4 regions of the Moritella sp. 36 genome follow, and region 4 is predicted to be linked to each of the others. Evidence: predicted binding sites of a transcription regulator. Region 4 holds the regulator's gene; each other region holds the start of a gene.
The links. Region 4 encodes sigma-54, which starts transcription at its own class of promoters, with help from an activator protein. Its sites were predicted from a motif close to GTTGGCACGNNNNTNGNNT; they were not measured.
Positions count from the first base shown of each region.

Region 1: HWV03_RS05745 (nitrate reductase) is a predicted target of sigma-54. The motif match lies at 6,707-6,725, and genes of this name have one in related genera.
Region 2: hmpA (NO-inducible flavohemoprotein) is a predicted target of sigma-54. The motif match lies at 1,371-1,389, and genes of this name have one in related genera.
Region 3: HWV03_RS18560 (4Fe-4S dicluster domain-containing protein) is a predicted target of sigma-54. The motif match lies at 4,322-4,340, and genes of this name have one in related genera.

Region 1 covers NZ_CP056120.1:1,238,075-1,246,221, forward strand. Annotated here, with positions in the region: gene HWV03_RS05715 (DUF1800 domain-containing protein) at 1-1,120, shown strand, start outside; gene HWV03_RS05720 (BCCT family transporter) at 1,366-2,964, shown strand; gene HWV03_RS05725 (putative quinol monooxygenase) at 3,187-3,462, shown strand; gene HWV03_RS05730 (PhzF family phenazine biosynthesis protein) at 3,482-3,691, shown strand; gene HWV03_RS05735 (LysE family translocator) at 3,857-4,486, shown strand; gene HWV03_RS05740 (phospho-sugar mutase) at 4,809-6,530, shown strand; gene HWV03_RS05745 (nitrate reductase) at 6,773-8,147, shown strand, end outside.
Region 2 covers NZ_CP056120.1:2,280,338-2,288,484, reverse strand. Annotated here, with positions in the region: gene HWV03_RS10295 (GNAT family N-acetyltransferase) at 32-532, opposite strand; gene HWV03_RS10290 (GNAT family N-acetyltransferase) at 639-1,166, opposite strand; gene hmpA (NO-inducible flavohemoprotein) at 1,453-2,643, shown strand; tRNA gene HWV03_RS10280 (tRNA-Val) at 2,739-2,814, shown strand; tRNA gene HWV03_RS10275 (tRNA-Val) at 2,836-2,911, shown strand; gene HWV03_RS10270 (hypothetical protein) at 3,144-4,172, opposite strand; gene HWV03_RS10265 (hypothetical protein) at 4,518-5,456, shown strand; gene HWV03_RS10260 (SLC13 family permease) at 5,494-6,963, opposite strand; gene HWV03_RS10255 (hypothetical protein) at 7,189-7,407, opposite strand; gene HWV03_RS10250 (hypothetical protein) at 7,410-7,937, opposite strand; gene htpX (protease HtpX) at 8,114-8,147, opposite strand, start outside.
Region 3 covers NZ_CP056120.1:4,202,468-4,210,614, forward strand. Annotated here, with positions in the region: gene HWV03_RS18545 (formate dehydrogenase subunit alpha) at 1-1,635, opposite strand, end outside; gene HWV03_RS18550 (twin-arginine translocation signal domain-containing protein) at 1,648-1,851, opposite strand; gene HWV03_RS18555 (TorD/DmsD family molecular chaperone) at 1,874-2,473, opposite strand; gene HWV03_RS18560 (4Fe-4S dicluster domain-containing protein) at 2,498-4,207, opposite strand; gene HWV03_RS18565 (DUF3306 domain-containing protein) at 4,481-5,107, opposite strand; gene HWV03_RS18570 (DUF3305 domain-containing protein) at 5,097-5,579, opposite strand; gene HWV03_RS18575 (formate dehydrogenase accessory sulfurtransferase FdhD) at 5,783-6,673, shown strand; gene HWV03_RS18580 (helix-turn-helix transcriptional regulator) at 6,670-7,584, shown strand; gene HWV03_RS18585 (Ig-like domain-containing protein) at 7,691-8,147, opposite strand, start outside.
Region 4 covers NZ_CP056120.1:233,886-242,032, reverse strand. Annotated here, with positions in the region: gene HWV03_RS01120 (calcium/sodium antiporter) at 1-50, shown strand, start outside; gene HWV03_RS01115 (KpsF/GutQ family sugar-phosphate isomerase) at 98-1,069, shown strand; gene kdsC (3-deoxy-manno-octulosonate-8-phosphatase KdsC) at 1,071-1,619, shown strand; gene lptC (LPS export ABC transporter periplasmic protein LptC) at 1,616-2,176, shown strand; gene lptA (lipopolysaccharide transport periplasmic protein LptA) at 2,199-2,660, shown strand; gene lptB (LPS export ABC transporter ATP-binding protein) at 2,676-3,401, shown strand; gene HWV03_RS01090 (RNA polymerase factor sigma-54) at 3,451-4,968, shown strand; gene hpf (ribosome hibernation promoting factor) at 5,000-5,287, shown strand; gene rapZ (RNase adapter RapZ) at 5,430-6,293, shown strand; gene mgtE (magnesium transporter) at 6,443-7,801, shown strand; gene pmbA (metalloprotease PmbA) at 7,906-8,147, opposite strand, start outside.

The DNA of each region.
Region 1 (8,147 bases), 1.0 Mb from region 4:
TAAATCTTTATTTATAAATGGTATCAGTTGTGCTCTGCTTGCTTGTTTAAATTCAACCTCTGCGTTTGCCAGCACTAATACGGAAGTGACTACGGAAAGTGGTAATGAGGCGGAAAAATTATCGTATCAAGTTAGTTTTGGGCCAACAGCTGAAATATTGCTAAGTGTTCAGAAAATCACGCGCCAGCAATGGATTACTGCGCAGATGCAATTGGCACCCAGTTGGCATTATCCGTTAACGGCACAATTTAATTCAGCTGATAATAAGTGTAATTTAAACGTTAATAGCGTGAGTAATACTAAACAGGAAAAAGATCGTGTTTGTTTAAAAGCACAAGAGTCAGTTTGGCTAGAACATGCGTTAACGGCGAAAGATCAATTACGTCAGCGTGTGGCATTTGCTTTGTCGCAGATCTTTGTTGTGTCGAGCCAAGAGTCTACATTGGCTAAATACGGTGATGGTTTAGCTTGGTATTACGATCTGTTCGTGAAGCATAGCTTTGGTAATTACCGTGATTTATTGCAAGATATCACCTTGTCGCCCGCGATGGGGGTTTACCTATCGATGCAAGGTAACCGTAAAGCTAATCTTAATGAAAATACTTTCCCAGACGAAAACTATGCCCGTAAAGTGATGCAGTCATTCAGTATTGGGCTATATCAATTAGACATCAGTGGACGAGTTATTTTGGATAAACAGGGGAATAAAATTCCGAGCTATCAACAAGCTGATGTTGAAAACTTAGCCCGGGTATTTACAGGTTGGGATTTAGTCGAAAATAAACGCTATGGTCATCGTCGTAGTGGGCGTTATGACACCTTTATGGCGTTGTCGCCTCAACAGCATGACTACAACGAAAAAGTATTATTTGGTCAGAGTATCACTGCGGGAATGAAAGCAGATAAGGAATTGTTTATCAGTCTCGATATATTATTTAATCATCCCAATGTCGGGCCTTTTATTAGCCGCCAGTTAATCCAGCGCTTGGTGTCATCAAATCCATCATCCGATTATATTAAACGTATTGCAACGGTATTTAATGACAATGGCGAAGGTATACGTGGTGATTTAGCTGCCGTTGTACAAGCTATCTTACTCGATGATGACGTCAAGGTGTAACCACTTCACTGGTATGATATTACGCATGCTATAAGTGATTATAGATGTATATATGCAGGTTTTATGTGTTTCATTCCGTTATATTGTTGAAAACGCTATAAATAGAGCTTATTTGAGTTTCAATAGCGTTTTTGTTACCCTGTTAAGCGTTTTATCATTGGTATCACCATGGTTATAACTGGTGAACTTTTCGTTTTTACTTTTCGATTAAAAAGTATTGCAGGATATATGCTCAAGCATAATTTATGGATAGCTCGTTAAACAAAAATAGTACGTTCAACAAATATAGTATTGAAACCACTGACTACCAAGTCGGTCAAGATAACGTTCAAAAGTGGGGTTTCGATATACATAACCCCGTATTCGGCATTAGCGCCGGCCTCATTTTCTTCTTCCTTTCCGCACTCCTCCTCGTTGACCCAACTACCGCTAAAGAAACATTAAACAGTGTTAGAAATAGCATCATGGCAGACTTTGATGTGTTCTTTATGTGGTCGACTAATTTCTTTGTCTTTTTCACTATGGTATTGATCTTATCGCCGCTTGGTAAGATCCGTATTGGTGGTGTAGGAGCAAAATCAGAGCATTCAACCATTTCTTGGATGGCGATGTTATTTGCGGCAGGTATGGGTATTGGTCTGTTGTTCTGGGGGGTTGCAGAGCCGACGGCTTACTTCACTAACTGGTGGGGAACACCATTTAATGTTGAGCCACTAACGCCTGAAGCAAAATCGTTAGCACTTGCCGCAACGATTTATAACTGGGGTATCCATGGCTGGGCTATCTACGGTATCGTTGCCTTATCATTGGCTTTCTTTGCTTATAACAAAGGACTTCCGCTATCAATTCGTTCGGTATTCTATCCGATAATTGGTGACAGAGCGTGGGGCTGGGCTGGACACATTGTTGATGTTATGGCTGTGCTTGCGACGTTATTTGGTCTTGCGACATCGCTTGGTCTAGGCGCGCAACAAGCGGCAAGTGGTATCAATCACGTGTTTGGTATTGATGGCGGTATTGGCTTACAATTGATTGTGATTGCCTTTGTGACTTTAATTGCGATCTTCTCGGTTATACGTGGTATTGACGGTGGCGTTAAAGTATTGAGCAATATCAATATGCTGTTTGCGTTCGCATTACTTATTTTTGTCATGATCATTGGCTTTGATGTGATAACGGTATCAATTCCTGAAACCCTTATTGCTTATGCACAAAACTTTGTTAGTTTAAGTAATCCTCATGGTCGTGATGATACAGCGTGGATGCACGGTTGGACTGTATTCTACTGGGCATGGTGGATCTCATGGTCACCATTCGTAGGTATGTTCATTGCACGTATTTCTAAAGGCCGTACAGTACGTGAGTTTCTTTGTGCGGTGATCTTTATTCCAACGCTAATAACACTTGTGTGGATGGCGACGTTCGGTGGTATTGCTATCGATCAAGTTGTTAATAAAGTCGGTGAATTGGGTACCAATGGTTTAACTGATATTTCACTGTCTTTATTTCACGTATACGATGCACTGCCGTTTGGTGATGTGTTATCAGTATTATCGATTATCTTAGTATTAATCTTCTTTATTACGTCATCTGACTCTGGTTCACTTGTGATCGACAGCATCACATCGGGCGGTAAGATTGACGCGCCAGTGCCACAACGCATTTTTTGGGCCACTGTAGAAGGTACAATTGCGGGTGTTATGCTATGGGTGGGTGGTACGGAAGTTCTACAAGCTCTGCAAGCCGGTGTTGTAACGACGGCATTACCATTTACGTTTGTATTGCTAATCATGTGTGTCAGCCTCATTAAAGGTCTGAACTCAGAGCGCCATTTATACAAGTAAAAACTGAATTGAAAGTTAAGTGTTAAAGCTTAAGTATTAAATTTAAGTTTGAAAATGGCATCTTTTAAAATGTCATTTGGTGAACGCCAACGGCCTCAAATGTATGCTTGAGGCCGTTTTTTGTTCTAGTCAGATCGCAAATTTCACGCATTATAATTTCAACGGTGTGTTTTACGTTATATTTTAGGATATGGGTTATTTTAAATACACACGGAGATATGGATGAATAAAGTAATTCTAAAAGGATTTATCATAGTCCCGACGGCTGATTTGTCTGCGGTTAAGAAAGCGCTAATAAGTCATAAAGAGTTAACGCGTAATGAACCAGGATGCTTGATGTTTAACGTCACTCAATCTGAAATTAACCTTAACCGTTTCGATGTGTATGAAGAATTCATTAATAAGGCTGCGTTTGATCAGCACCAAGCTAGGGTTAAAAACTCAGCGTGGGGCAAGGCTGCCGCTAATGTAGAAAGACATTATGAGATACTTGAGTAAGTTATAATCGGTTAACAATATGTCAGTGAATACAGAGAAAGGAGATTCTGGTGGCAACCCTGCGGGCGTGGTGCTTAATGCCGATAAGCTATCAGATGCGCAAAAGCTAAAGGTAGCGCAAGCGGTTGGCTATTCTGAAACGGCCTTTGTGTCGAATGATGAAGTCGATTTTGAGGTGTCTTTTTTACCACCACCAATGACTATATTTTTGAACAAGGCAGGGCGATGAATTGTGCGTCGATTATCACAGCATCTGTTGGTTTCAGGACGCTAAGATAACCAGTGTTAAAGTGGGTGGCGTCGCGAATAAAATCGGTTCGATGAATGGCTATGATGTAGTCATTTTTATTGTGCTGAATCATTTATAAAAAAACCTATTTATAAGGAACTGTAAATGTCACTTGAGTCTGCAATTACATTTTTTATCGCGATATTTATTTTTGGTATCACGCCTGGACCGGGTGTATTCGCGATCTTGGCGCGAGCCATGGTCGATGGCCCCAAAAAATGTATCATGCTCGCAATGGGGATGATTGGTAGTGATGTGCTTTATCTAATATTGGCCTGTTTGGGTCTTGCTACCATTGCTGAGAACTGGTCCGAAGTATTCACCGCTATTCGTTATTTAGGTGCCAGTTATCTGATTTATCTTGGTTATAAAATGCTGAAAGCCTTACCTCAGATTAAAAGTGACATTCAAGCTGAAACAACAGCGCAGAAAGAAAAAGCAATGTTAGCGAGTTTTACTCAAGGTTTTTTAATTTCAGCCTCAAACCCGAAAGTGATCTTGTTTTATATTTCATTTTTGCCAACGTTTATCGATCTGACCGTACTAACGGCGCAAGATATTGCGTTAGTATCCGTCTTGTCATCGATTGCCTTGATGTCTGGGTTGATGTTGATCGCTTTAGGTGCGAGTCGAATGGCTGGAATGCTAAAGACACCAGCGGCACATCAGCGATTAAACCGAGGTGCTGGTAGTATTATGATCGCAGCAGGTGCGTATTTGGCGATAAGTAAGTAATATTAAGTTTATCTGTAGCCACAAAAGAAAACACGATGAAAATTCTAGCTTTGGTATTTGATGATGGCAAATTTTTGACTTCTCCAGGTGCCTCAGCGGGTACTTATGCCGTTACGATCTGAAATTATTTAATCTTGTCTGTTTTGTTTGAGCAGTAATCCACCTATGATGATTAATATCATATTTTTTTATCTACCTTTTCTTCTAAAGTGAAAATTTCCTTGTTCTCTATGGATGCTAGGCTTAGTGTAATGATAATTATTTTCATTTGCTGGTCGGGTTTTTGGCTGGGCAGTACAATTGATATCAGGTGAAGTGAATTATGGATACAAATTTAAAGTTTAAAGTTAATCATTGGATTAAAAGCGATCCCGATCCCCGTACTCGACAGGAATTGCAGGCGCTTCTTGATATCAATAATGAAGCTGAGTTGCAGCAACGATTTTCGGGACGGCTCGCATTTGGTACTGCTGGGCTTAGAGGTATTGTTGCCGCTGGTCCTATGAGAATGAATCGCTTAGTAGTACAACAAACTTCTGCGGGTTTAGGTGCATACCTTAAACAACAGGTAAAAGATATTGAGACTCGAGGTGTTGTCATTGGATTCGATGGCCGCCATGATTCAAAGCAGTTTGCCCACGATGCTGCAGGTGTACTCGCTGCAATGGGAATTAAAGTTTATTTGACCAGTAAGGTAGCGCCGACACCGTTAGTTGCATTTGGGGTAACTCACCTTAATGCCGCTGCGGGTATTGTCGTAACTGCTAGCCATAATCCGCCTCAGTATAATGGGTATAAGGTATATTGGGGTAACGGTACACAGATCATTCCGCCTCATGATTCAGGAATCGCAGCATGTATAGATAAGGCAGCAACAGAAAGTATTCGTTTACTGACACTTGAAGCCGCGTGTGCTGAAGGTCGACTTATTATGCTGGAGGATGATTACTATCAAAGCTACCGCCAAGGGATAAAGGATGCAGCTGTGCTGCAGAATCATACCCGGCCAGAGTTAGTGAGCCTATCCTATACTGCCATGCATGGTGTTGGCGCCGAAATGGCCGAAACAGTGCTTAACGATGCAGGGATATCTCAGGTTTATTCAGTGGCGTTGCAGCGAGAGCCTGATGGAGACTTTCCGACAGTCAATTTCCCTAATCCTGAAGAGAAAGGTGCGATGGATCTTGTTATTGCCGAGGCGCAGAAGCATGATGCAACGCTGGCTTGTGCTAACGATCCTGATGCAGATAGGTTTGCTGTGGCTGTGCGTACAGAGACTGGTAAGTATCAGATGCTCACTGGCGATCAGGTCGGCGTATTATTGGGTCATTACCTCATGAACCACGCAAGTGAACATAATCGTTTAACCTGCACAACTATTGTTTCCTCTAGTCTATTATCGAAAGTAGCAGCTAGCCTAGGTGCTACTTGTTTGACAACCCTGACTGGTTTTAAGTGGTTAACGAATGTGGCTATGGCTGAGCAAAGTGATGATAACCAGTGTTTGTTTGCCTATGAAGAAGCCTTAGGTTATATGGTTGGCTCTATGGTATGGGATAAAGATGGTTTATCTGCACTTGTGGCATTTGCCCAGTTAACGGCAGAGTTGGCTAGCCAAGGACAGACTGTTTGGGATCGGTTAGAAGAGATTTATCGTGAGCATGGGTTTCACTTAAACACTCAGGTGAGTATAGCCCTTCAACCGACGACGCCGAACATTGGGGATTGTCTGCGTAAAGATCTACCGACAGAGATTGCTAATAAACTGGTTTTGAGTACGGATGATATTAGCAGCGGTCTACGAATCTTTAAAGATGGCTCTACAGAGTCAATTGATTTACCTGCTAGTGATGTGCTTATCTTCAAGTTAGCAGGTGGCTCGCGCGTTATTGTTAGGCCGTCAGGCACTGAACCTAAAATCAAATGTTATTATGAAGTGGTCGAAACCATGACCGCTGAAGATAGTTTAGATAGTGTTCAGGCTCGAGCTCAGGCCGAGATGGATGCCTTTATTTTGGTTCATCAGGCATCATTGCCTCAGTAAGTCGATTTTATTATTATGATTTTGCGCACTAATTTGGTGCGCTTAGCTATTTCAAGCACTACTATCGTCCTTTAAAACCTTATTTCAAAGTACTAAAATTTACTGTAACCCTTATTTTCACGTATTTTAAATACATTTTCCTTGTGATCTACGCCTACTTCCCCCAAAATTATAGACTTGGCTGAATTTTTGCTTTATCTATATATAAATGAATATGAATATGCGTAAACAAGGATGAACATATGCAGAAGCTAAAACAAATACCCAAGTGGGTTAAAACGACATGTCCTTATTGCGGTACCGGTTGTGGTGTCGAAGCGCAAGTAAATCAAGATAACTCCGTTACTATTCGTGGTGATGAATCACACCCAACCAATTTAGGTAATCTTTGCTCTAAAGGATTAACGCTAGCCGATACCCTAGTCCCAGAAGGACGTCTTACCGAATGTTATATTCGTGGCCAAGCGCAGAGTATGGAAACCACATTAAGCTATGTTGCATCATCGTTTAACAAAGTGATTGCCGAGCACGGCCCTGATGCTGTAGCCTTTTATGTATCGGGTCAGTTACTTACCGAAGATTACTATATTGCCAACAAATTGATGAAAGGTTTCATCGGCAGCAGTAATATTGATTCTAATTCACGTCTGTGCATGTCTTCTGCTGTTGTCGCTCATAAACGAGCCTTTGGTGAAGATGCAGTACCTGCCTGTTATGCCGATATTGAAGAAGCTGAACATATTTGTTTAGTGGGCTCGAATCTCGCTTGGTGTCATCCCATTTTATTCCGCCGTATTAAACAGGCGAAAATGGCAAATCCGAATTTGAAAATAACTGTCATCGACCCGCGTCGCACGGACACCTGTGATATAGCGAGTTTGCATTTAGCTATTCGACCGGGTACGGATGTCGCACTTTACAATGGTTTGTTAGAATTTCTTGATCAAGAAAATGCATGTGACCTCAATTATATCGCTCAACATACCGAAGGTTTTGAAGAAGCACTCGCGTCTGCTTATCAATCAACACCAAGTTGGGCTGAACTGGCTGAATTCTGTAATCTTGAACTCGATATTATGATGGCTTTTTTCCGTCGTTTTACTGATATTGATAAAACCTTGACGCTATTTAGTCAAGGTGTCAATCAGTCGACCAGTGGTACGAACAAAGTAAATGCAATTATTAACTGTCACTTAGCGACAGGCCGTGTTGGTAAACCGGGCGCTAGTCCATTTTCTGTGACCGGTCAGCCTAATGCCATGGGTGGCCGTGAAGTGGGTGGCCTTGCCAGTATGCTAGCCGCGCACATGGATTTTACCCCAGAAAGTCATGCACTGGTGAGTGAATTCTGGCATACCGATAAATTGGCGACAAATACTGGTGCCAAAGCTATTGATATGTTTGACCAAGTGCACGAAGGCAAGATTAAAGCAATTTGGATTATGGGTACCAATCCTGTTGTAAGCTTACCGGATTCTGACAAAATTCAGCAGGCGTTATTAAATTGCCCGCTGGTGGTTGTCTCTGATTGTATTGCTAAATCAGATACCATCGCCTGTGCCGATGTATTGTTACCTGCGCAGGGGTGGGGTGAAAAAACCGGTACCGTGACTAACT
Region 2 (8,147 bases), 2.0 Mb from region 4:
ACAATAATTGAGTCCAAACTTTAAAATTACCCTACAAGAGTTTTTCTATAAGCACTTCATCTATATATTTACCATCTATCTTAGCGTGTTTTTTAGCTATGCCAATAACTTCAAATCCCTGTTTTAGATAGGTTGCCAATGCATCTTGGTTATCATTCCGAACATAAGCAAACAATTTCTCATAACCTTTGGATCTTGCTCGTTCAAACGTGGCGTTAAATAAGCTGGATGCAATACTCTGTCTTCTATAGCTACTATCAACATAGGTGCCGATGATGCCGACATGATCAAAGGCATGGGTATACGTTGCAAAAGGTTCTACGTTTTGAAAGCCTACAACGTTTGATTCTTCTAAGCTGACTGCAACATTAAAGACCCCTCTTTCAGGGAAGTCCTGGATAAATTTTTCTTCCTCTTCAAGTGAAAAGGTTGTGTCGAGAATCGTATAAAGACCAGCCTCTACGATAGGGTTCAATATGTTGATAATTCCTTGTGAATCTTCTTTTTGAACGTCTCTAATTATCAATTTCATTTTGTTCCTTCGCTGTATGAGGTATCCGGCCAAAGCAAAGTAAGTCAACCATTACAGGTGGTTATTAGCGCTTAAATTATCAATGCGTGATACCTATTGCTATATGTCAGGCTTGCAATTGCAGCTGGTATATATGTAAGTCCTGATTTTCATTACCTGCATTCATGTAGTTAGGTATTGAACCCACTAACTCCGCACCCGATTTTTTTGCCACACTAATACTCGCAATATTCTTTTCAAGACACCTAAATTCAATTATTTTTGCATCAGTACTCTCTAACAAAAAAGAAGGTAAATGTGCAATGATTTTAGTCATGATTCCATTACCATGCACAGCATGTGATAGCCAATAGCCGACCTCAGCAACACCACTCTCAGTTGAAATAGACTTAATAGCAAAGACACCACAAACTTGTGCATTGAATTTTATTTTGAACCATCGAGAACCTGGCAAGCCACTATGTAAACGTTCTACTATGTATTTATGAGCGGATACTTCATCTCGGACGCCATCAACCCAATAGAGATACATCCCTAATTGGGGTCGACTGGATTCAACTAAATTTAATATAGTTAAAGAATCACCTTCCTCTAGAGAAAGTAATTCGATGCCATCTGTAACATTCAATTTCATCTTAACTCCTTTATGAACAACATCTTAGCAATTTCAGGCAACAAGGTAAACCGGGTGAACATTAAACTTAATTCCATTTAGTTCACACACATGCAGTTGTCATTTGGACACCGCGTTGTGTTATTGACAACTAAATACGCGTGTCATAATAACAACGAACTCATAGTAAAAACAATAAACCAATTAAAAACAACAACTTAAAAACTTGGCACGACTACTGCAATAGAACAAACATAAAGATTGATGTAGATCAATTTATTTCACTAACCTATACAAGGTAGCTAATATGTTAACGCAACACACTATTGATATTATCAAAGCGACTGTCCCTGCTGTTTCTGTTCATGCCAATGATATTACAGCGCATTTTTATCCTTTGATGTTTAGAGAATATCCAGAAGTAAAGCGTTTCTTCAACCAAAAAAACCAAGCAGGTAATGCTCAGCCTAAAGCATTAGCTAATGCACTTGTTGCTTATGCAGCTAATATTGACAATCTTTCAGTATTAGAAAAAGCGGTAAGTGTAATTGTAAATAAACATGTTGTTCTTGATATTCAACCTGCGCATTATGAAATTGTTGGCGAATGTTTATTAAAAGCGATCAAAGCTGTTTTAGGTGATGCCGCTACAGATGAGGTTATTGATGCTTGGGGACTTGCATACTGGCAACTCGCTGACCTACTTATCGGGGCAGAAGAAGCTGTTTACTCTGCTAATGAAGAAGAAAAAGGCATGTGGCGTGGTGAACGTGAATTTAGAGTAACTACAAAAGCAGCTGAAAGCGATAACATTATGTCATTCTACCTGACGCCAACCGATGGTGAACCAGCGCCTTCATTCACACCGGGTCAATTTTTGGGCTTAGTATTAAACATTGATGGTGAAGAAACACGTCGTCAATACAGTTTATCTGATTCACCAAACTCAGAGTACTTACGTATCAGTGTTAAACGTGAAGAAGGTGGCGCCGTATCGAACTACCTACACGATCGTATTCAAGCGGGTGACACACTGCACGTATTAGCACCTGCGGGCGACTTCATCCTAAAAGACAACAACAAACCGGTTGTACTGGTAACAGGTGGCGTTGGTATTACTCCAGCAATAAGCATGCTAAATAGCTTAAAAGGCACAGACCGCCCTATTCACTTTATTCATGCAGCAATGAACACCAAGGTACATGCATTCCGTGACCATGTAACAAACCTTGCAGCTGAAAACGAAAACATCAAACCCTACTTCGTTTACAGTGATGCAACATCAGAATGTAAACCAGATGCAACAGGTTTCATCAACTTAGCCATGCTTGAAGACAAAATCGGTGATGATCGTGATGTAGAATTCTATTTCTTAGGTCCAAAACCTTTCATGCAAGCAATGAATGGCTTCGCACCAAAATTAGGGATCCCGGCTGAAAATGTCCATTTTGAATTCTTCGGTCCGTCAGAAGATCTAAATATCAACCCAACTGCTTAGTTTTAAAGCAAAGGACTGATATTATTTAAAAAAGACTTGCCGATAATTTGGATGCGGGCTAATATTTGTCTCGTCTTAACGACATACCAAATTATGCTCGCTTAGCTCAGTTGGTAGAGCGCTAGCTCGACATGCTAGATGTCACAAGTTCAAATCTTGTAGCGAGCACCATTTTTTAATGGTACAAACAACGCGTCCTTAGCTCAGTTGGTAGAGCGCTAGCTCGACATGCTAGATGTCACAAGTTCGAATCTTGTAGGACGCACCAAATAATGAAGCCTTGCTCAATGAGCGAGGTTTTTTTATATCTAAAATTCAGAGTTTGTTATATTTGAAGTGCATCGAGAATAGTTAACATTAAGCTTGAAGGCATTACCACCACAGGTTTTAGCAAAACCCATACACAGCAAACCCGCTAAACCAATTAATGTGCAAACCGGCTTAGCAAAGTTTCAATACTGATCAACACTCTTGGTATTAAGTGTTTAAATCCCGCGCTTTCAAAGCTCAGATAAACAAGAACGACTATCAACACCCGCATCGTTCAAAACACTTAACTGATTAACAATAATCGCTTTTAGTTCAGACACCGCAGCGACATAGTCTGCATCAACGTGTTGCAGAGCTTCATAACCAGGGAAACTTAATCTTAACTTACTCATTTGCTTATCTATGCTGTTAATCACCAAGACTGAACTTGCGTGATAAATTTTAACTAGCTTATCTGCTTTCTGTTTATCAATAATAGATAAACCCTCTAAGATCCCTGCTTCACCCACAAAATGCTCCGCCATTGCAAACTCAACATCTTTATACCATTCGCGCACCGCCAGCAGGGGCACAACATCAGTATTCAACCCCTTGTGATACGTTGCTAAGATCGGTGCTTGTTCAAACAGCTCATCAAAGTGTGCTTGAGTATTAGCGTATTTGATCATGGCTGGAAATAACAGCTTAATGTCATCAAGCTTTAGCTGTTCATTTGTTGCGAGGATTAATGCTTGTTGCTTAGCATTACGCCATTTAGATGAGAACCAACAAAACATCCCTGCATTATCTAAACAGCATTGAAGATTTCTCAGTGTACTCGCAGACCCTAACTTATGAGTATTTACAAACGGCGCGAGTTTCTTATTTAACGGTTTTAAAATGGCTAACAGCTGTTGTAATTCAGCCAAACGAAAGTCCATTTCATAACAATTAAAACTATCATCCCTTAACGACCACAGTGCTTGTGGCGCACTTTCGATAATCTTCACCAATGCTGCAAGCTGTTCGCGACTGGTTGCAGAACCTTGAAAACAAATATGTAACCTTGATGGTAAACTTGTGATTAACGGTGAATAGCTATCTTGCAATTGCTGACAGCTAACGAGAACAGCATCAAGTTCAAGGATCTGGAATTCTATCGCTTCAAGTGTCATCAAGCCCGAGATACCCAAGTTACTTAGCTGTTTAACAGCGCAAGCATGTGAATCGTCGTTTAGTATTTTATCTTGTAGTAAACGATTCGTTTCCAAAGATGACATTATTTTATCCTACTCAATATTAGATTATGCAAATTAACCACATGTTAAGCTTAACATAATCAACTTCAAATATTTAACAGGCTTCAGCTTACCTTATTCCTAACACTTAATCGACCTACTTCATCTTACCCGCTATTCAGTAGCAGAAGAACACACAGCCCTAACACGTCAAGAACCCATTAAATTATTAGATCCAGATCAATTAACAAGAAATAACTAGAACTAAGACTGGCATAGTTGTTGAATGTGAATAATTAGTTATTTAAATATTTATTAAAAACTGTTTAAATGTTGTAGTTATTATTGATGATATAAATTCAGTGAATTCAAAGAAAGTGGTGATCTATGAAGACAAAGCCAGTATTAGACCAATTCATTCAGCGCCACCAGTTGGATGCAAACTATTTAACCCATGCATCAAAAAATTTTTCGAGTGCACTGTTAAGTATCGTAGCGCACCAAAAACAAGCAAAACAAACCTTCCTCGTTGGTATTAATGGCTGTCAAGGTTCAGGTAAGTCAACGCTTGCTGATTATCTAGGTACTCGCCTAAGCACAGAGTTTGACTTAAACGTCGCGGTATTATCACTTGATGACTTTTATTACAGTCGGCATCAGCGCAACGAACTGGCCAACCAAGTTCATCCTTTACTGCGTACCCGCGGTGTTCCCGGCACGCACGACATGAATCTTGCTAATGTGACATTAGATAAGCTGTGTGCAGGCGCAAGCGAAAGCGAACCAGTAAAATTACCGAGATTTAACAAGTTTGCAGATAACCCTTACCCACAATCACAATGGCCAATTGTTGACCGCCCTATTGATGTGATTATATTGGAAGGTTGGTGTTTAGGTGTGCAACCCCAGTTAATGAAAGAGCTTATTTATCCGATCAACAAATTAGAAGCAATAAAAGACAAGTACGGAATTTGGCGCAGTTATGTTAACCAACAATTAAAGCAGAACTACCAGGAATTATATCAACGTATTGATCATTGGATCATGCTTAAAGCACCCAGCTTTAACAGTGTACAAGCATGGCGATTAGAGCAGGAAAACAAACGTCAAACACTTGAAGAAAATACTGGCCATAAGCAAAAAGAAACATTCATGACAAGTGCAGAGGTCCGTAACTTCACCGCTTATTTCCAGCGTATTACCGAGCAGTGTTTAGCCACGCTTCCCAATCAATGTGATTGGGTATATGAGCTAGATAATCAGCGTAACATCGTCAATATAGTGCATCAACAATCGCTAGGCGAAACTGCTACAGATTCAATTTAGCTATTTGCTCACTCAATTTAACTGATTATCACTAAATCTAACTGATAGTAACAAAAAACAGAATAACCGTATAAACGAGTCCTAAACCAGCAAGTCCCATGATAAGTCCCACTCTTGCCATGTCCTTGCTGGCAACTAATCCAGTTGCATACGCCAACGAATTAGGAGGCGTTGAAACAGGTAATATCATTCCTAGTGACGCAGAACAAGCCACCACAACCAGCATCACCAATAATGATAAGTCATCCATCGATGTTGCGACCGCTGCTGCAATTGGCATTAACAAATTCGCAGTTGCGGTATTTGAGATAAAATTTGCCATCAACCAACACACAAAAGACATGACCAAGATAACTAACAAGGCTGGTAACACGGAGTAATCAATCGCATTTGCCATCACTCCCGCTAACCCTGTTTTATCTAATGCAATACCAATCGCAATACCACCAGCAACCAGCCATAACACATCCCAATTAATTAACTTCAATTCTTCTTTACCTATGATGCCAGTTAACGTAAATATCGCCAGTGGCACAATCGCGACAACATAGGTATTCATGCCATGTAGAGCAGTACTCATCCACAAGATAATCGTTAACGCAAAGGTGATATAAACCACGATGGCTTGCCAACTACGTTGAAAGTCACCGCCAAGCTGTAAATGTAAGCTGTCACCGCTAAAGGGAAACAGTTTTTGTAATAACCACCATGCAAAAGCCAGTAGCACGATGACAAAGGGCAAACCAATCATCATCCAATCCAGAAAACTTACATTATAAAGACGGTCTAAATACTGCAGCGCAATTGCATTCGGCGGCGTACCAATCGGTGTCGCGATCCCGCCAAGGTTAGCAGCAATCGGCACACTTAATACTAATGCTTTGACACCCTTTTCTTCTTTCGGCACAGACATCAGGATTGGTCCTAACAAGGACAGCATCATCACCGTCGTTGCCGTGTTTGACATAAACATAGAAAACAACGCAGTGATCATCATCAAGCCAAGCATAATCATAGCGGGTTTAGTGCCAAACGGTTTTAATAATACGTTAGCTAGATTTGTATCCAAAGCATATTTATTTGCTGCAATTGCAAGTGAGAAACCACCTAAAAACAACACAATAATCGGTGACGAAAAGGCAGCGAAAATATCGTTATAATGCATCAGCCCCTCGATATTAGTGGCGGGTTCGATGCCATCATTAAAAAAACGAAAACTGTAAAGCCCTTGATCTGAGAGCATCACTAACTCAAGCGTTATAATTAAAATCGATGTGGCAAAGACAGGCACAGGTTCGAGGATCCACAGCAAGGCAGCAAGGACAAAAATGGCTAATAATCGATGTTGAATAATACTAAGGTTATCAAAGGGTAATTGTGAGGTGGGGACAGAGAGTAAAAACAGCGGAATGCCAAACGCAATGAATAGTTTAGCGAATCTAATCATTAACAAATGGCGACCGTTACCGTCAACCACAGGTACTTTATCTACAGTTATGTCCGTCATTAGCTTTAACCTCATAAGCCACTAATTCATAACATATAAAATACACTTTTTTGATATTTATTATTCGTTTGTCTATCACGTTTTAAACGTATAAAAACATTTAATTAACCATAAAGAGTTACTTTGGTTAATTATCTTACAGAAAACAAAAAAGCCCCAAAGGTATAATCTTATTTTAGTAAGACCACCAATGGGGCTAACTTAATCAACATTGATATGGTCTTATTAATTAATATTTTTATCAGACTTCATAATACTTGCAACAGCACCGATAATTACTCCAAAATAAGCCCAATCTGAAAGTTCATTCACAGTATTTGTTAGGTATAAACTCATTACGATTAAAACTGTACAAATTGAATACAGTGTAATGCCTTTACAAAAAAATCGGGTGAGAATAAAATAGAGGGCACCTGCAATACAGATAGAAATTAACATGTCCATAGCTATCGATCCAACTTGTTTTTATCATAACTGTTACGAGATATCACTATATACTGACTCGAATGTGGCTGTCCAATTCCACCGTTTACTTTTCCGTCTACCGTAATTAATATATCACCGCTATTCCAGTTTCGTTTTATAGACAACATAAGGTCTAAAATCGCAAATCGAGTCAAACCGCCAGCTGGTATACCCACCCAAGGTCCAGCTACAGGGGTTAAACCACCTGTAACTATTGTACCCAAAGTGTTTGCTACTGAGCTAGCCGACTTTGCTCTTCTATCATTTAAATTTTTAGACTGCTCTTCGTCTATTGGATCATATATCGAGATAATTAAATAACAAGGTCTATTCCCAGGTTGCATATGTTGATGTAATTTCGATGCAAGATCCGTTGCAGCTCTATTTATACCAAGATTAGGAGTAAACAATGTATTAGAAATAGCTGATTTATCAGCTGATGATTGTAGGACTAAATTCCAGACTCGCTTTGTTCTATCATTATGTGTAACAAGGAATGATTTATCCATAGAAAATATACTCATTTAAATAAGTTAAAACGACTATATCACCTACAATAATTTCAAATGTATGAGTAATGTATGAAATAGTAACAAAAAAGCCCCAAAGGTATAATCTTATTTTAGTAAGACTACCAATGGGGCTAACTTAATCATCAGAAATGATTATTTATAACGTCCGTAAATTAAAGGTTACGTAATGCGTTAATACGGTTTTGA
Region 3 (8,147 bases), 1.1 Mb from region 4:
CCATTGAACTGAACGGTTTGTTGCAGTAACAGAACCTGTTGTTTCAAATTGCGTCGTCGCTGGTAGCAAATAAACATTATCAGTACGACCGTTCATCACAGCTGCAACACCAGGATACGGGTCAACAATAACCATCATGTCCAGTTTGCCCATCGCTGTGCGCATTTCTGGTCCACGAGTTTGTGAGTTAACCGCGTGACCCCAATAGAACATGGCACGAATATTATCGTTTTGCTCGATATTGTCTTTATTTTCTAATACACCATCAATCCAACGTGATACCGGAATACCGGCATGGTTCATTGGTTTTTTACCACGGTAAGCATTTTGATCAAAGCGGCCTTTTAGCCACTCATAATCAACATCCCATACGCCAGCCCAATGCTTCCAAGCACCTTCAGAAAGACCGTAGTAACCTGGTAAGTTATCAGCTAATACACCAAAGTCAGTCGCACCCTGTACGTTATCGTGACCACGGAAAATATTAGCACCACCGCCAGGTTTACCCATGTTGCCAAGCGCAAGTTCAAGGATGCAATATGCACGCGTATTATTATTACCCGTTGTATGCTGCGTCCCACCCATGCACCAAACAACACAACCTGGACGGTGTTCAGAAAGCAGTTTCGCCGTTTCATAAACATCCGCTTCTGATACACCAGAAACACGCTCTACTTCAGCAGGTGTCCATTTTGCAACTTCTGCACGTACATCGTCCATGCCGTAAACACGTTGGTGAATGAATTCTTTATCTTCCCAACCATTTTTGAACACGTGATATAACACGCCCCAAACGAAAGCAACGTCAGAACCCGGACGTAAAGACACATAGTGATCTGCTTTTGCAGCAGTACGGGTACGACGTGGATCAGCAACAACAATCTTACAGTTGTTCTTTTCTTTCGCGATAAGGATATGCTGCATCGCGACGGGATGCGCTTCAGCAGGGTTTGAGCCGATAAACAAAATTGATTTACAATTATGCATGTCATTTAGCGAGTTAGTCATCGCGCCATAACCCCAGGTATTTGCTACACCCGCTACTGTTGTCGAGTGACAGATACGAGCTTGGTGATCGACATTATTAGTGCCCCACATCGATACCATTTTACGGAACAAATACGCTTGTTCATTGTTATGCTTTGCTGAACCTAACCAGTAAACAGAATCAGGACCGGACTCTTCACGGATCTTAAGTACTTGCTGGCTGACTTCTTCAAGTGCTGTTTCCCAGCTCATTTTAATCCATTTACCGTTAACCAGTTTCATTGGATATTTAAGACGTTTCGCACCATGGCCGTGTTCACGTAACGCGGCACCTTTCGCACAGTGACCGCCCGCATTAAACGGATGATCAAATGCGGGCTCTTGACCAGTCCATACACCTTCTTGTACTTCGGCATAAATACCGCAGCCCACAGAGCAGTGAGAACAAATCGTACGTTTAATTTCAACGGGTGATTCTGGATCGACAGATTTCGCTTCAGCTTTTTTCATCATGCCCGGTGCGAACATGCCAACACCGACGGCACCACCAGCGGCAGCAATTGAAGAGTTACGCATAAACGAACGGCGCGAAATACCCAGTTGTTTTTCGTCCTTGTTGACCGTATCGGAACGTTTAGTTAATTTCATTTAGAGCTCCGCTTATAGAGAATCGTAGTAATCACGAATGTGTTTAGTTTCATGGTAACCTTTTGTATTTTTCTGCTTATCTTTCTGTTCTCGCGTGTCGACAGATGCATTAACAGAGGTTGATACACCTGTTGCAATCGCACCTGCAGCGACACCTAAACCAATATTTCTTAACAATTGGCGGCGGTTTTCATCCGGCTTATTTTGTTTACTCATCCAGTTTGATCCTCTATCGTTATTATTTTTTTACGTCGATAAAACGTATTTTTTCAATACTTAAAAATTGCAAAGCTAGCTCGGCGACGGCGCTATAAAACACCGCGTTTTTCGCCACCTTTAAATCTTGGCAAAAACGCTCAAACCAGGTATCTATATGACGATTAAAAAATTCAGCTTGTACTTTTTGATTACTTTCTGCGACTAACATCGTCATGACTTCGAGCAATGCAGCAATATGATCTTCCGGTTCTTTCACGTCTTCATCGCGTTGAAAACCCAGCTTTTTCAAATCATGGCGTAAATGCGCTAATGGCATTTCCATTAATGACCCGGTGAGGAACCAAGAACCAAACGGCACGATCTCACCGTGGCCAATACCAATAAACAAATCTTGGTATTCATCTTCAACCGCGGTTAATAAGGTCTTTTGTGACGCGAGTTTTAATAACGGCCAAGCTGCCGACATTCCCGTGGTTTGAATGAGTTCGTTCGGTGCATCCACATCTAAATTCGCTAACCAATCAATGACGTCAGCATCCGGTGCCTTACGTAATAGATGAGCAAGTAAACTATAGATATCGATACGTAATCTTGTTTCTTCAGCAACTGGCTGTGACATGTTTTGTGTTTCCATCATTTCGTTTTACACTCGCAACTGACTTGTTGGATCATCAGCCATGTCAGAAAAAATATCGCGTACACGACAGTCTTCACACATAGATAAACGGCGAATAGCATCACCCTGAAATTGTGAATGACCTTGTAATTTCTCGGTCAGCATTTGAATCATCGATGCTGGCGCAAATGCTTTACCGCAACTTAAACAGCAAGCAGGCTCTTCTTCATGGATCATCACGGTGTTTTGGCGGCTTTCAGCATCCCAGTTAACACCCGGTTTAAGACTAATCACTTGCTCTGGGCAAGCTTTTTCACATAAGCCACATTGCACGCAATCTTGCTCTTTGAACTGCAAACCGGGGCGTCCGCCAACAGCATGTAATGCACGGGTTGGGCATACAGCCACACACCCCATACATAGCGTGCAATCATCTGTTTTACATTCAACACTACCGTAAGGTGCATTTTCAGGTACGCTAGACAATGTTGGTCTAACTGTGCTTTGCGCATGCAATCTATCTAATGCACTAAACAATTTCTCACGCTTAGTCCCTGATAATTGCTCGGCTAATACACCGCTATCCATCACTGCGATCTTGTTATCTACCACAGGCAACAAAGATGCAGGGAACGCCACAAATTCAGCCGCGGAGCTAAGTTCAAACAAGCAAATGCGATCTGCTTCAAAACCAAGTTCAGTTAAGAAGTTATTCGCGATGGCTAACTCATCTTTTAAAACGCGGTCAATTGTCGCAGGCATGTAAGCAATATTCGTTGCTAACAGTACTTGATGCGCACCATAAATCAGCGCGCTAAACCATGTATCGACACCCACAGTTGCTAACTCTTCCAGTGCAATCGGGATCACATTCGATGGTAATGACGGTAATTTCGCTGCAACGTTTTCTTCATCACGGTTACCAAAGAATAAGATCGTCGGCTTTACACCTCCCGCCATTTGATAACTGTTTAACAAACGATAAATGAAGTTCTGGGTTTTCTCTGGATCTGGTAATGCATACGTGATCGCTTCTGTCGGACAAGCCGTTGCACAAGTACCAACCCCCTGACATAAGAACGGGTTAATCTCGATCGCATGGCCATTACTTGATAACGCACCCGCTGGACACGCATCAACACAACGTGTACAGCCGCTCACACCACGGGATGAATGTGCACAACTGTCATTATTTAAACGGAAATACTTAGGCTTATCAAACGTACCAAGCATGTCAGGTAAGGTTTCAATCACATCTGCAATCGCCGCTTTACCACTGCCGACAGGGTAATAACCAGGTGCAGGGATCTCGGTGTTGATAATGCTCTCGGCACTCATATCAACCACTAAATCAAAGCTATCACCACCGATAGTTACTTCCGCTAGATTGACATAGGTATCAAGTAATGTACCAGCTACGCGGCAATTCACTTCGAATGCGCCTAAGTAACCTTTTATTGTTACGTCATTACTAAAAAATACCTTAATGTCATTACTTGTTTTCGCCGTGTTTTCAGCTGCCTGCGAAGTCGCAAGGAGTGTCACTGAATTAAGTGTTGAAAATTGCGGGGCCAGTGTAGTAATAGTATCGTGCGGACCAATGATCAATAGATTCCCTCGGCTCTCGTAAGAGACCGTTGGCGGGATCAAATTCGATAATTCAACCGTACCAGCGATTGCACTTAAGCGTGCTTGACCATTGCTATCTGTAAATGTTTCTAGAATACTTTTTAACATTGCTATTCCTGTATACTCGTCACCGCAAAAATTGGTGCCGATTAAACTGCGAGTTTAGTGCCCGAAGCTCTTTCTGCCGTACGGTTTTTACCGTACTTTATGCTGTAGCTAATAGAGCAATAACCGAACCAACTTTTAACGGAAAAAAATGACCTATAAAGAACTAAAGTCAGATAAGGACAGTTGATGTACTTCCAACTGAGACATTTTGTCGCTACAAATGATCACGCCTGTATCAAATTGTCCCGATTAAAATAAGGGTTATTAGTCCCTTTATGTCTCACCTTGCTGAATAATTTTGTGATGTGGCTCATCGCAGCCTTGCGATAATTTGAAATCTTCCGTGACGGGTTCAACTGTTTCATCTTCAACAGCTGACATTTCTGCTTCTTCTGTTCGTTCAATACTGAGGTCTTCTACTTGCTCAGGTTCTTCTAATACTGTCTTAACCCAACCACGTAACTGCTTTGCGATACTATCGTCGAGTTTAGGGATATTAGAAAAGTCTTCAGTATGATCGTCCATATCACTGATATAGTTGAATTCATCTGAATGAAACAATTTAGCGAGCGCCGCTTTTTTTACTGATTTATCAACCCCCTGCTTTAGAAATGAAACGACGCCGCTGTCAAATGTCACACTATCTGCATCTGCAATTGTTAATACGTCATCACTGCTCTTGTCTGCAATATCGCTCTGCTTATCTACCGCATCATTCGTCACTTTATCTAGCGTAACGGCTTGATTAATTTCTGCGTTAGCATCATAAACTGGCTCAGAAAATTGCTTAGATTCAGTTAATTCTTCAACGGCTTCATTCGTTTCCGATAACGTTGTTGAAGCTTTGTCTTTAGCCGTCAGAGAGCGGCTAGACCAACGTTGAAAAAAGTTAGTTGCCACTTGAACGTCCTTTTTTATCTTTATAACGTTTCTTTTTAAATTCAATCAGTTCGCCATGACGCCCAATGAATGCTTCCATCCAAGCCTGAACTGGTAAGGGCATTTGAATATGTAACACTTGATAATCGCCATCCATGTAACTGCTTGCGACACTTTGCGCGACAGTGATAAGTAACGGCGATAGCTGCTCATTATTTTCTTCACAAACAATAAACAAATGCGGGTCTTGTGAACTGAGGTTAAAACGATAATCAGTTCGTTCATCGCGGTATAACGTTAATACACGCTCATAACAGGTGCCAGTGCTAGCATCGTCTTGCGTGTGGTTGTGATCATATAATTCGACATTATCAATAGACCAAGACAGCGTCGTCCAGCGTCCAATTTGCTTTTCTTCAGAGCAAAGACGAAACCTGATTGGCCAACTTGATTCGTCTTTTTCTAAGCGCTTATGTTCATCAATTTGTTGCACACATGCTCCTTTATTCTATTTTTATAATTATTTAGTATTTTTATAATTTCTTATATAACGCACCCTACTCAGCAAAATTTAGACCAAGTTCAAGATAAGTGACAAATAAAATGGTGATACCCAAGTTACTTCAAGGTGCAGGGTATAAGTTGGAATGAACTTTGCTTACCTCTTGATAGATATATAAACCAGCAGGACTTCCGATGCCGCAATTACCAAAAATAATTAAAACCAATTCTTCAGTTGAGCACACTATGACCGTCGACATCATGGATGAATATGGCGATACTATGACCAAAGAGATCGCGTGTGAACATCCGCTAACGATTTACTTAAACTGGGTAGAAATCGTAACAGTGATGACGCTCGGAGCCCGACCTGCCGACCTCGTGCTTGGATATTTAAAAAACCAAGGTTTCATTGAAGACATTGCCGCGATTGAATCAGTAATTATTGATTGGGATACAAATTCTGCAGCCGTGATCAGCCGTGAAAATACTGATGGTTTAGAAGATAAGTTATCGAAAAAAACCGTTACTTCAGGCTGTGGTCAAGGCACCATGTTTGGCAATGTAATGAAAAAACTAGAAGGTATCACACTGCCACAACCTAGATTACGTCAATCAAAACTCTATGGTTTGTTAGAAGCATTAACTCACCACAACGCAACTTATAAAGCGGCCGGTGCAGTGCATGGCTGTGCAGTGTGTAAAGACACCACTATTTTATCGTTTGTCGAAGATGTAGGCCGTCACAATGCAGTTGATACCTTGGCTGGGGAGATGTGGTTAAAAGGTCAAACAGGTGAAGATAAGATCTTTTATACTACAGGCCGCCTCACGTCTGAGATGGTGATTAAAGTAGCGCAAATGGGGATCCCGGTATTATTATCCCGATCTGGTGCTACACAAATGGGTTACGACTTAGCAAAAAAACTGGGTATTACCATGGTTGCTCGCGCTAAAGGTAATCGTTTTCAAGTATATAACGGTATGGCGAACCTGATTTTAGATGTCAAAGGCCCTGACGCAGAAGCACTTGCACAAACAGCATCACAAGAACAATCATCAACACTAATCGGTAAAAGTGCATGAGCGAACACTTCCCTGCTTTTATGAATGTAAAGCAAGTCGCTGAGTATTTAGACCTGAATGAAAAAAAGGTCTACACACTGGCTAACGATGGTCATTTGCCTGCAACGAAAGTAACGGGTAAATGGTTATTTCCCAAAGCGATGTTGGATAAATGGCTACTGGAATCTTGCCATAACGGCGTACTGAATGACCGCTTACTCATCGCTGGTTCTGATGATCCACTCTTGCAACTCGTCGTGGGGAAGATGGCACAAAAGCTTGGCAGCACCGCACTGGTTGGTTATACCTCAACAGGCACTCGCCAAGGTTTAGCCATGCTCAGTAAAGGCCATGTGGATATTTGTGCGATACACTGGGGACATGCAGAAGAAGCAAGCTTACGTCACCCTGCATTATTACAGCAATATCCAGGGCATAAAAACTGGGTGCTGATCCACGCCTTTGAGCGTCAACAAGGCTTAGTGGTTAACAAAGAACTAGCCGATTTAGTGAACTCTCGCTCATTAAATTTACAAGAATTACTAACTTCACGTTGGCGATGGGCACTACGTCAAGAAGGGGCTGGCAGTATGCGCGCCTTAGGTGAATGGTTGCATAATCATGCTTACACTGTCGATATGCTTACCGCAGCGGAAACTTGTCACAGTGAACGAGAGCTAGCGTCTTGCATTGCCCGTGGAGAAGCGGATGTGGGCTGCGCGAGTCAAAGCACTGCAGGCGAATTTGGTTTAGGTTTTATTCCGCTAAGTACCGAAGCTTTTGAACTGGTGATCCCCAAAAATATCTATTTCCGTACCTTGCAGCAGCAATTACTACAGTCGTTATCTGATATGAAGATCCAAGCTAAGGGAGATCAACTCGGTGGTTATAACTTCAGCCGGACAGGTCAACAAGTCTGGAGTGCCAATTAGCCTTAAATTTAAGTACAAAGTAGACCTAAATACCACAACCTCAGCTATCAAAGCTCCACCTACAATCCCGTAACAGCTTAGGTGGAGCCATGAACATAGCTAAGCGTTATTTCATTGGTTGTGAAACCTGCTGTAACGCCATACTACCAGGTTCAATAGCGAGTTTCATATTGCCAATATTCCCCAATATGTACATTTCAACATCGAGCTCAATTTGATTTAAGTTCTTTAATTCAATATTCATACGACCATCCTCTAAAAATGTTAGGGGCCCTTGTAAATTAAGAGTAACAGGATAACTATGAAGATTATGAGTACCAAAAATTATCTTCATGAATGGATTATCCATATATATATCTAAATCAACTTTAAAATTAAGCCTATTTTCTTTTTCATTCCAAATAATATAGCCCGTTGGCACTTCTGTTTTACCATTTATCACTGGGTACTTAGTACGCATAATCATTGTTCCGGTTGGAACAGTCATGACCATAGAAAAAATACCAGTTTCAACCGTAACGTCTACGCTTGAAGATATCAGTTGCGCACTATGGACCTTAACC
Region 4 (8,147 bases):
TACTCGCTGGTTTTGTAGCGTATCAATTCATTGTATTTAGTAGCATTTAACATTGTTTAGTCTAAGTATTAAACAATATTTTCATTAGGGAGTAACCATGTCGAGTCAGTTTAACTATTGCCAAAGCGCGCTTAATGTCATTAACACGGAAGCGGCAGCGATTTCTCAATTAAGCCAATATATTGATGCCACGTTTACCGAGACTTGTGAATTATTAATCGAATGTAAAGGTAAAGTCATTGTGACAGGCATGGGTAAATCAGGTCATATCGCCAATAAAATTGCCGCGACATTAGCCAGTACCGGAACCCCTGCTTTCTTTGTGCATCCAGCCGAAGCAAGCCATGGTGACCTTGGTATGATTGAACGTGGTGATGTGGTTATTGCGTTATCTAATTCAGGTGAATCAGATGAAATTTTAGCGTTATACCCAGTACTTAAACGTTTAAGTATTCCCATTATTGCGATGACAAGTAATGATAATTCAACCATGGCGCGCGAAGCAAAAATTAGTTTATGTATTAAAGTTGATAAAGAAGCTTGCCCGTTGGGATTAGCACCTACATCGAGTACTACTGCAAGCCTAGTGATGGGTGATGCTATCGCTGTAGCCTTACTTGAAGCAAAAGGGTTTACCGCTGATGATTTTGCACTCTCTCATCCCGGCGGTAGCTTAGGCAGAAAATTATTATTACGTATTTCAGACATTATGCATAAAGGTAACGACGTACCAAGCGTACAACAAACCGAGACAATCTCTGATGCGCTATTAGAAGTCTCTAGCAAAGGGCTTGGTATGACGGCGGTTAATAACGGGTCTAAGCTGGTTGGTATTTTCACGGATGGTGATTTACGCCGTATCCTTGATGCACGTATAGATATTCACCAAACCCCAATCAGTGAAGTAATGACACAAAGATGTGTTACTATTAATAGACATATCTTAGCTGCAGAAGCCCTTGCAGTCATGGAAAACAAAAAAGTTAACGGCTTAATTGTCGTCAATGAACAACAAGAGCCCGTCGGCGCCTTCAACATGCATGACTTACTACGCGCAGGTGTACTATAAAATGATCAATACATTATACGGTCCAATCCCACAAGACATCTTAACCAAAGCAAAAACATTAAAACTACTCATTTGTGATATAGATGGTGTTTTTTCTGACGGCCGCGTGTACATGGGAAACGACGGTGAAGAACTAAAAGCCTTTCACACTCGCGATGGTTTTGGCGTAAAATCACTCCTTAATGCCGATATCGAAGTTGCTGTGATCACTGGCCGTCAATCGACAATTGTAGCTAACCGTATGCAAGGTTTAGGTGTTAAGCATATCTATCAAGGCCAAGACAACAAAGTGATCGCATTTAATATGCTGCTCGAAGAACTAAAAATATCGCCAGAGCATGTGGCTTATATTGGTGATGACGTCATTGATTTACCAGTAATGAATCTTTGTGGACTCAGTGTTGCCGTTGCCGATGCCCACCCGCTTGTTAAAAAAAGTGCTGACTTTAGCACCTCTATTCGTGGTGGCTTTGGTGCAGTAAGAGAATTAGCAGATCTAATCCTATTGGCCAAAGGGATCTTAGACCAAGCACAGGGCACCTCTGTATGAGCCGCCAAAACATAGGAATTGTGATTCTCTTTCTTTGTGCACTTGGTATTTGGCGTTTTTTTTCGCCTGATGACGAGTCTGCAACGGCACAGTCAACCAAATATCAGCCTGATTTCACCGCTCAAATACTACGTAGCGTTGAATTTAGTATTGATGGAAAAATTATACGTCGCATTTTTGCAGATAGCATGGAGCATTATGGTGAGTTAGGCATGACAATGTTTACTAACCCCGTTATTATTATTTATGATGAAAATGCACAAGCGACATGGAAAATCAAAGCAAAAGAAGGTAACTTCAGTAGCGACGACGTGGCAACACTACGAAACGATGTTGTCATCAAGAATATGAAAAAAAATGATTATATTGATGCCATTACTACCAGTTATTTACAATTAGAGCTTGCCGAAAATTTGGTGCATAGCGATCAGTTAATTACCATTTCAGGGGACTTATTTCATCAAACAGGTGTCGGACTTGAAGGTGATTTAAAGCAAGAATACATGACTATCCTTAAGCAAGTTGAAGCGATTTATACTAATGATGAAAAAATATAAAGTTTTACTATTAACATTATTCATGAGTAATTCAGCCCTCGCATTAGAGTCTGATTTTACAGAGAATGTAGTCGTTAATGCCAAACGTCAAGAAGTGTTTATTAAAGAGAACCGAGTCATATTTTATGATAGTGTCGTGGTGACTCAAGGGACGACATTAATTCATGCCGATAAACTCACGGTCTTAAGCTCTGGCGAAAAAGGCACAGAAGTAATGATTGCCATAGGGTCGCCAGCCACTTTTTATCAAGAGCTTGATGACGGTAAGAAAATTAATGGCGAAGCAGATGAGATCCGCTACGAGCTAGGTAAAAAACGCTTAATCTTGTCAAAAAATGCACATTTACGCCAAGCTGATAGCGAAGTTAAAAGTGACAAGATTATCTACCAAATTGACAAACAAGAAATGATAGCCGAAAGCGGCAAGCATGAATCTGATCGAGTGATCACTATTTTCACTCCTGAAGACAACAAAACTAATTAGAGTAGATGAATTCATATGGCACGTTTAAAAGTATCACACTTAGCAAAAAGTTATAACAAACGAAAAGTTGTGTCAGATGTGAGTCTCGAAGTTGAATCAGGCCAAATTGTTGGTTTACTCGGGCCTAATGGCGCAGGTAAAACCACCACCTTTTATATGGTAGTTGGCTTGGTTAAGCGAGATCATGGACAAATCTTCATTGATGACCAAGAATTAACGCATGAGCCAATGCATATTCGTGCACAACAAGGTATTGGTTACTTACCCCAAGAAGCGTCTATTTTTCGTCGTTTATCGGTAACGAAAAATATCATGGCAATCTTAGAGTTACGAACTGAACTCACGCGTTTCGAACGTGAAGAAAAGTTAGAAGAATTATTAGAAGAGTTCCATATCACCCATATTCGCGATAGTTTAGGCATGAGCTTATCGGGTGGTGAACGCCGCCGTGTTGAGATTGCCCGCGCGCTTGCGGCAGATCCAAAGTTTATTTTATTAGATGAACCTTTTGCTGGCGTTGATCCAATCTCGGTAGGTGATATTAAAAAAATTATTCAACATCTGCGCGATCGTGGTTTAGGGGTATTAATTACCGACCATAACGTACGTGAGACACTCGATGTATGTGAACACTCTTATATTGTGAGCCATGGACATTTGATCGCATCTGGTACTTCTGAAGAGATTTTATCCAACGAAAAAGTGAAAGAAGTATACCTTGGTGATCAATTCCGACTATAGTTTGATATTGATACGTTACCGCATTTAAGGAAGAGAGAGTAGTCGTTAGATGAAGCCATCATTACAACTTCGTATGAGTCAATCTCTGGCAATGACGCCACAGTTGCAACAAGCGATTCGATTATTACAATTATCGACCTTGGAGTTACAACAAGAGATTCAAGAAGCATTAGACAGTAATCCGCTACTGGAACAAGAAGATCCCAACACAGCTCAAGCAAACGATACAGAAAGTAGTGATGAGCATAATCCAAATAATAACGACGCAGTTACCGATGCCAGCCAAATAGAAGTTAGTGATGCGCTCGCCAGTGAAGCCATGCCAGATGAATTGCCTAATGACAGTAATTGGGATGATGTCTATACCCCTCAAATACAGACTCACAGCAGTGCGGGTAGCAGTATTGATGGTTTAGACCAAGTCTATCAAGGTGAGACCAGCGAAGGCTTATACGAGCATCTCATGTGGCAAATGGAATTAACCCCATTTTCTGACACTGATCGTGCTATTGCCGTTGCGATTATTGATGGCATTGATGATCATGGCTACCTTAATCAGACTTGTGAAGACATCCTGTCTAGCGTCAATAACGGTCACCAAGAACTTAGCGACAGTAGTAAAGAAAATAGTGAAGAGCAAGTTGAATTAGACGAAATAGAAGCAGTATTAAAGCGTATTCAACATTTCGATCCCATCGGCGTTGCAGCGCGTTCATTACAAGAATGTTTATTGATCCAACTCCAGCATTTACCTAAAAACACACCTTGGTTAACAGAATGTCAGCAAATAATTCAGTCTCACATGGATTTATTAGGCAATCGCGACTACCGTCAATTAAGCCGTAAGACAAAATTAAAAGAACCACAGCTTAAAGAGATCATGCAATTAATTCAGAGTCTAGAACCCAGACCTGGCAATGTTATCGATCAGACTGAAGGGCTTTATGTAATTCCCGATGTTTTAGTAAAGAAAAAAAATAATCAGTGGGTAGTCGAGTTAAATCCTGACATTGTGCCAAGATTAAAAGTGAACAATGAATATTCAAACTTGTCGACAAGCAATCGTAGTAGCAGCGATGGGCAGTTTATTCGAACGCATGTACAAGAAGCTAAATGGTTTATTAAAAGCTTAGATAGCCGTAATGAAACCTTACTAAAAGTAACTAAAAGTATTGTTCAACGACAAATTGATTTTTTTGAGTATGGCGATGAAGCCATGAAACCTATGGTTTTAAATGATATTGCCGAAGAAGTGGAAATGCACGAGTCAACCATTTCACGGGTAACAACGCAGAAGTTTATGCATACACCACGCGGTATTTTTGAACTTAAGTTTTTCTTTTCAAGCCATGTAAGTACTGACAATGGCGGAGAATGTTCATCAACCGCTATTCGAGCATTAATAAAAAAATTGGTCGCGGCAGAAAATGTCATTAAACCATTAAGTGACAGCAAGATTGCTGATTTACTTGCTGATCAAGGTATCAAAGTGGCTAGACGTACGATTGCAAAATATCGGGAGGCACTAAGTATACCACCGTCTAATCAGCGTAAAAGCCTATTATAAGGCTAATCCAACCTTCATAGGGGAGACATATATGCAAATTAATTTAACCGGTAGACATGTAAACATTACAGACTCACTGAAAGATTATGTTGATAGCAAGTTTTCCAAATTAGAACGGCATTTTGATCATATAAACAATATCCATGTGATTTTAAATGTCGAAAAATTACTTCAAATTGCAGAAGCAAAAATACATTTAAATGGGGGGGAGATCTTTGCCGTGCATGAACACAATGACATGTATGCCGCAATTGATGGCTTACTGGATAAGCTCGATCGCCAAGTGATTAAGCATAAAGAGAAGTTGATTCGTCATTAATTTTAATCTCGCCACAGATAACCTAAAGGAAAACCACTTTTTCCTTTAGGTATTAATGCTTCTGACATAATTAAAACATATCATATCCAAATCAATTGCGGGATAATGAACCCATTATTTTATATCGCTGTGAGGATAAAAGATGAAATTAATAATAGTCAGCGGCCAGTCAGGATCTGGTAAATCAATTGCATTACGCGTGCTTGAAGATCTAGGCTACTATTGCGTAGATAACCTACCAGTAAAATTACTACCACAACTGCTAAAAACCTTAAATGACCAAACCGAAAAAGTGGCAGTGAGTATTGATGTCCGTAATTTACCGACAGAAAAAAAAGAATTAAACGACATAATTACAGAGTTAAGAACGAGCACCGATCTGACTAGTTTATTTCTTGATACTAACCAGTCAGTCCTTATCAAACGTTATAGTGAAACCAGACGCCTTCATCCGTTAACAAAAGATGAGCTATCTCTATCACAAGCGATTGAAATAGAAAAAAAACGATTAAGCCCTTTAGCGTTACTTGCTGATTTAAAAATCGATACTACTGAACTCAATATTCATGAACTCAGTGAACAGATTAAAGAACGTATTTTAGGAAAGAAAAACAACCAACTTGTCTTAGTATTTCAATCATTTGGTTTTAAACATGGCCTACCTATGGATGCCGATTATGTATTTGATGTCCGTTTTCTACCAAACCCCCATTGGATCCCAGAATTAAAACCTTACACAGGTCTTGATGAACCCGTCATTAAATACCTGAGCCAACAGCCTGATGTAATGAGCTTTTCACAACAGATTGAAAACTTACTCACGACTTGGTTGCCAATGTTAGAAAAAAATAACCGCAGTTATGTCACCGTTGCTATCGGTTGTACAGGCGGCCAACATCGCTCGGTATTCATTGCTGAACAATTAGCAAAGAGCTTTAAACTACAAAATCGTGTAGTGCAAACTCGCCATCAAACCTTAGAAAAAAATAAACATAAAACTATCTAGGTACTCATTTGCAATGGCGTTAACGATCTAAACAGTTAATTATTTTACTTTATTGTTAATGCTGATTATAAATACAGATTAAGCTAGAATTACGCAGCACCAGCAAGCAAGGTCTTGCAGAAGAAGAATAATAAGAATGGGGACGACATATGCCAGAAAAGATGGAGCATGACAGCACACACCTACGTTTAAGCGAAGTGAACGAAGCACTTGATAGTGGTATGTTCATTCACGTTAAACGAATGCTCTACCAAACGCCCCCTTGTGATATTGCGTTATTACTGGAATCATCGCCACCAGCAGGCCGTAAAGTACTGTGGCGTTTGACCGACTCTGAAATGCAAGGTGAAATCCTTGACGAACTTAATGAAGATGCCAAAACCAGTATTCTCAAACTGATGGATACGGAGTCCCTTGTCGCTGCGACAGAGGGGCTCGATACTGATGATTTAGCCAATATTCTCCGTAGCCTACCAGACAGTATCTATCAAGAAGTTATCACCCAAATGGATACCCAAGATCGTCAACGTTTAGAAACAGCGATGGCGTATCCAGAAGACACTGCTGGCAGTATCATGGACACAGATACCATTACTTTAAGACCAGATGTGACTGTCGATGTGATCTTACGTTATATCCGTTTACGCGGTGAATTACCCGATGCCACAGATACTTTATACGTGGTTGATAAAGATGATCGCTTAATTGGCGATGTGCCCTTAGCCATGTTATTAACAACAGATCCAAACAGTGTGATTAGCACTATTATGGATCGCGAAGCAGAAACCTTACCTGCACATATGGATACCTCAGAGGTTGCCAAGCTGTTTGAACGTCATGACTGGATCTCTGCGCCAGTACTTGATGACTCAGGTAAACTACTCGGACGTATTACCATCGATGACGTGGTTGATATTATTCGTGAAAATGCCGAGCATGACATGATGGGTATGGCCGGTATGGATGACGATGAAGATACCTTCGCGCCAGTAATACAAAGTACCAAACGTCGAACACTCTGGCTTGGGGTTAATTTAATTGCCGCACTGACTGCTGCATCCGTCTCTAACATGTTTGAAGCGACCTTAGAACAACTCGCTACACTTGCTATTTTAATGACCATTGTGCCAAGCATGGGCGGTATTGCCGGTAATCAAACCCTCGCATTGGTTATTCGTGGTATGGCGGTTGGTCATATTAATGACGACAATAGCCGTTGGTTAATTGGTAAAGAAGCCATGGTTGGCGCACTGAACGGGGCTATCTGGGCAATATCTATTGCAATCATAGTATCATTATGGAAAGGCGATCCATCTCTGGGGCTGATCATTGGTGGCGCTATGTTTATCAACATGGCGATGGGGGGGCTTGCAGGCGTGGTCATTCCACTGGCAATGAAGAAATATAATATCGATCCTGCCTTAGCTGGCGGCATGGCACTCACCACCGTTACCGATGTCGTCGGTCTATTTGCCTTCTTAGGCATGGCAACACTAGTCTACGGTTAACCTTTATAACGAAAGCAGAGTTCAGAAAGTAAAGTTAATAGCCTATAAACGTAAAAAGCCTGTGTCATCATGACACAGGCTTTCTCACTTAAACCTAGGGGATATTAGTTACCTGCAATCTGCATTGATTCTAATAGTGTAGAGCCCATTAGAATACTGCTACGAACATCGATATCGTTACCGACTGCAACAATATTTTTGAACATATCCGTTAAATTACCTGCGATCGTGATCTCGTGTACTGGATACTGCAGCTCACCATTCTCAACCCAGAAACCTGAGGCGCCACGGCTATAATCACCCGTTACAATATTCACTCCTTGCCCCATCAGTTCAGTCACCAATA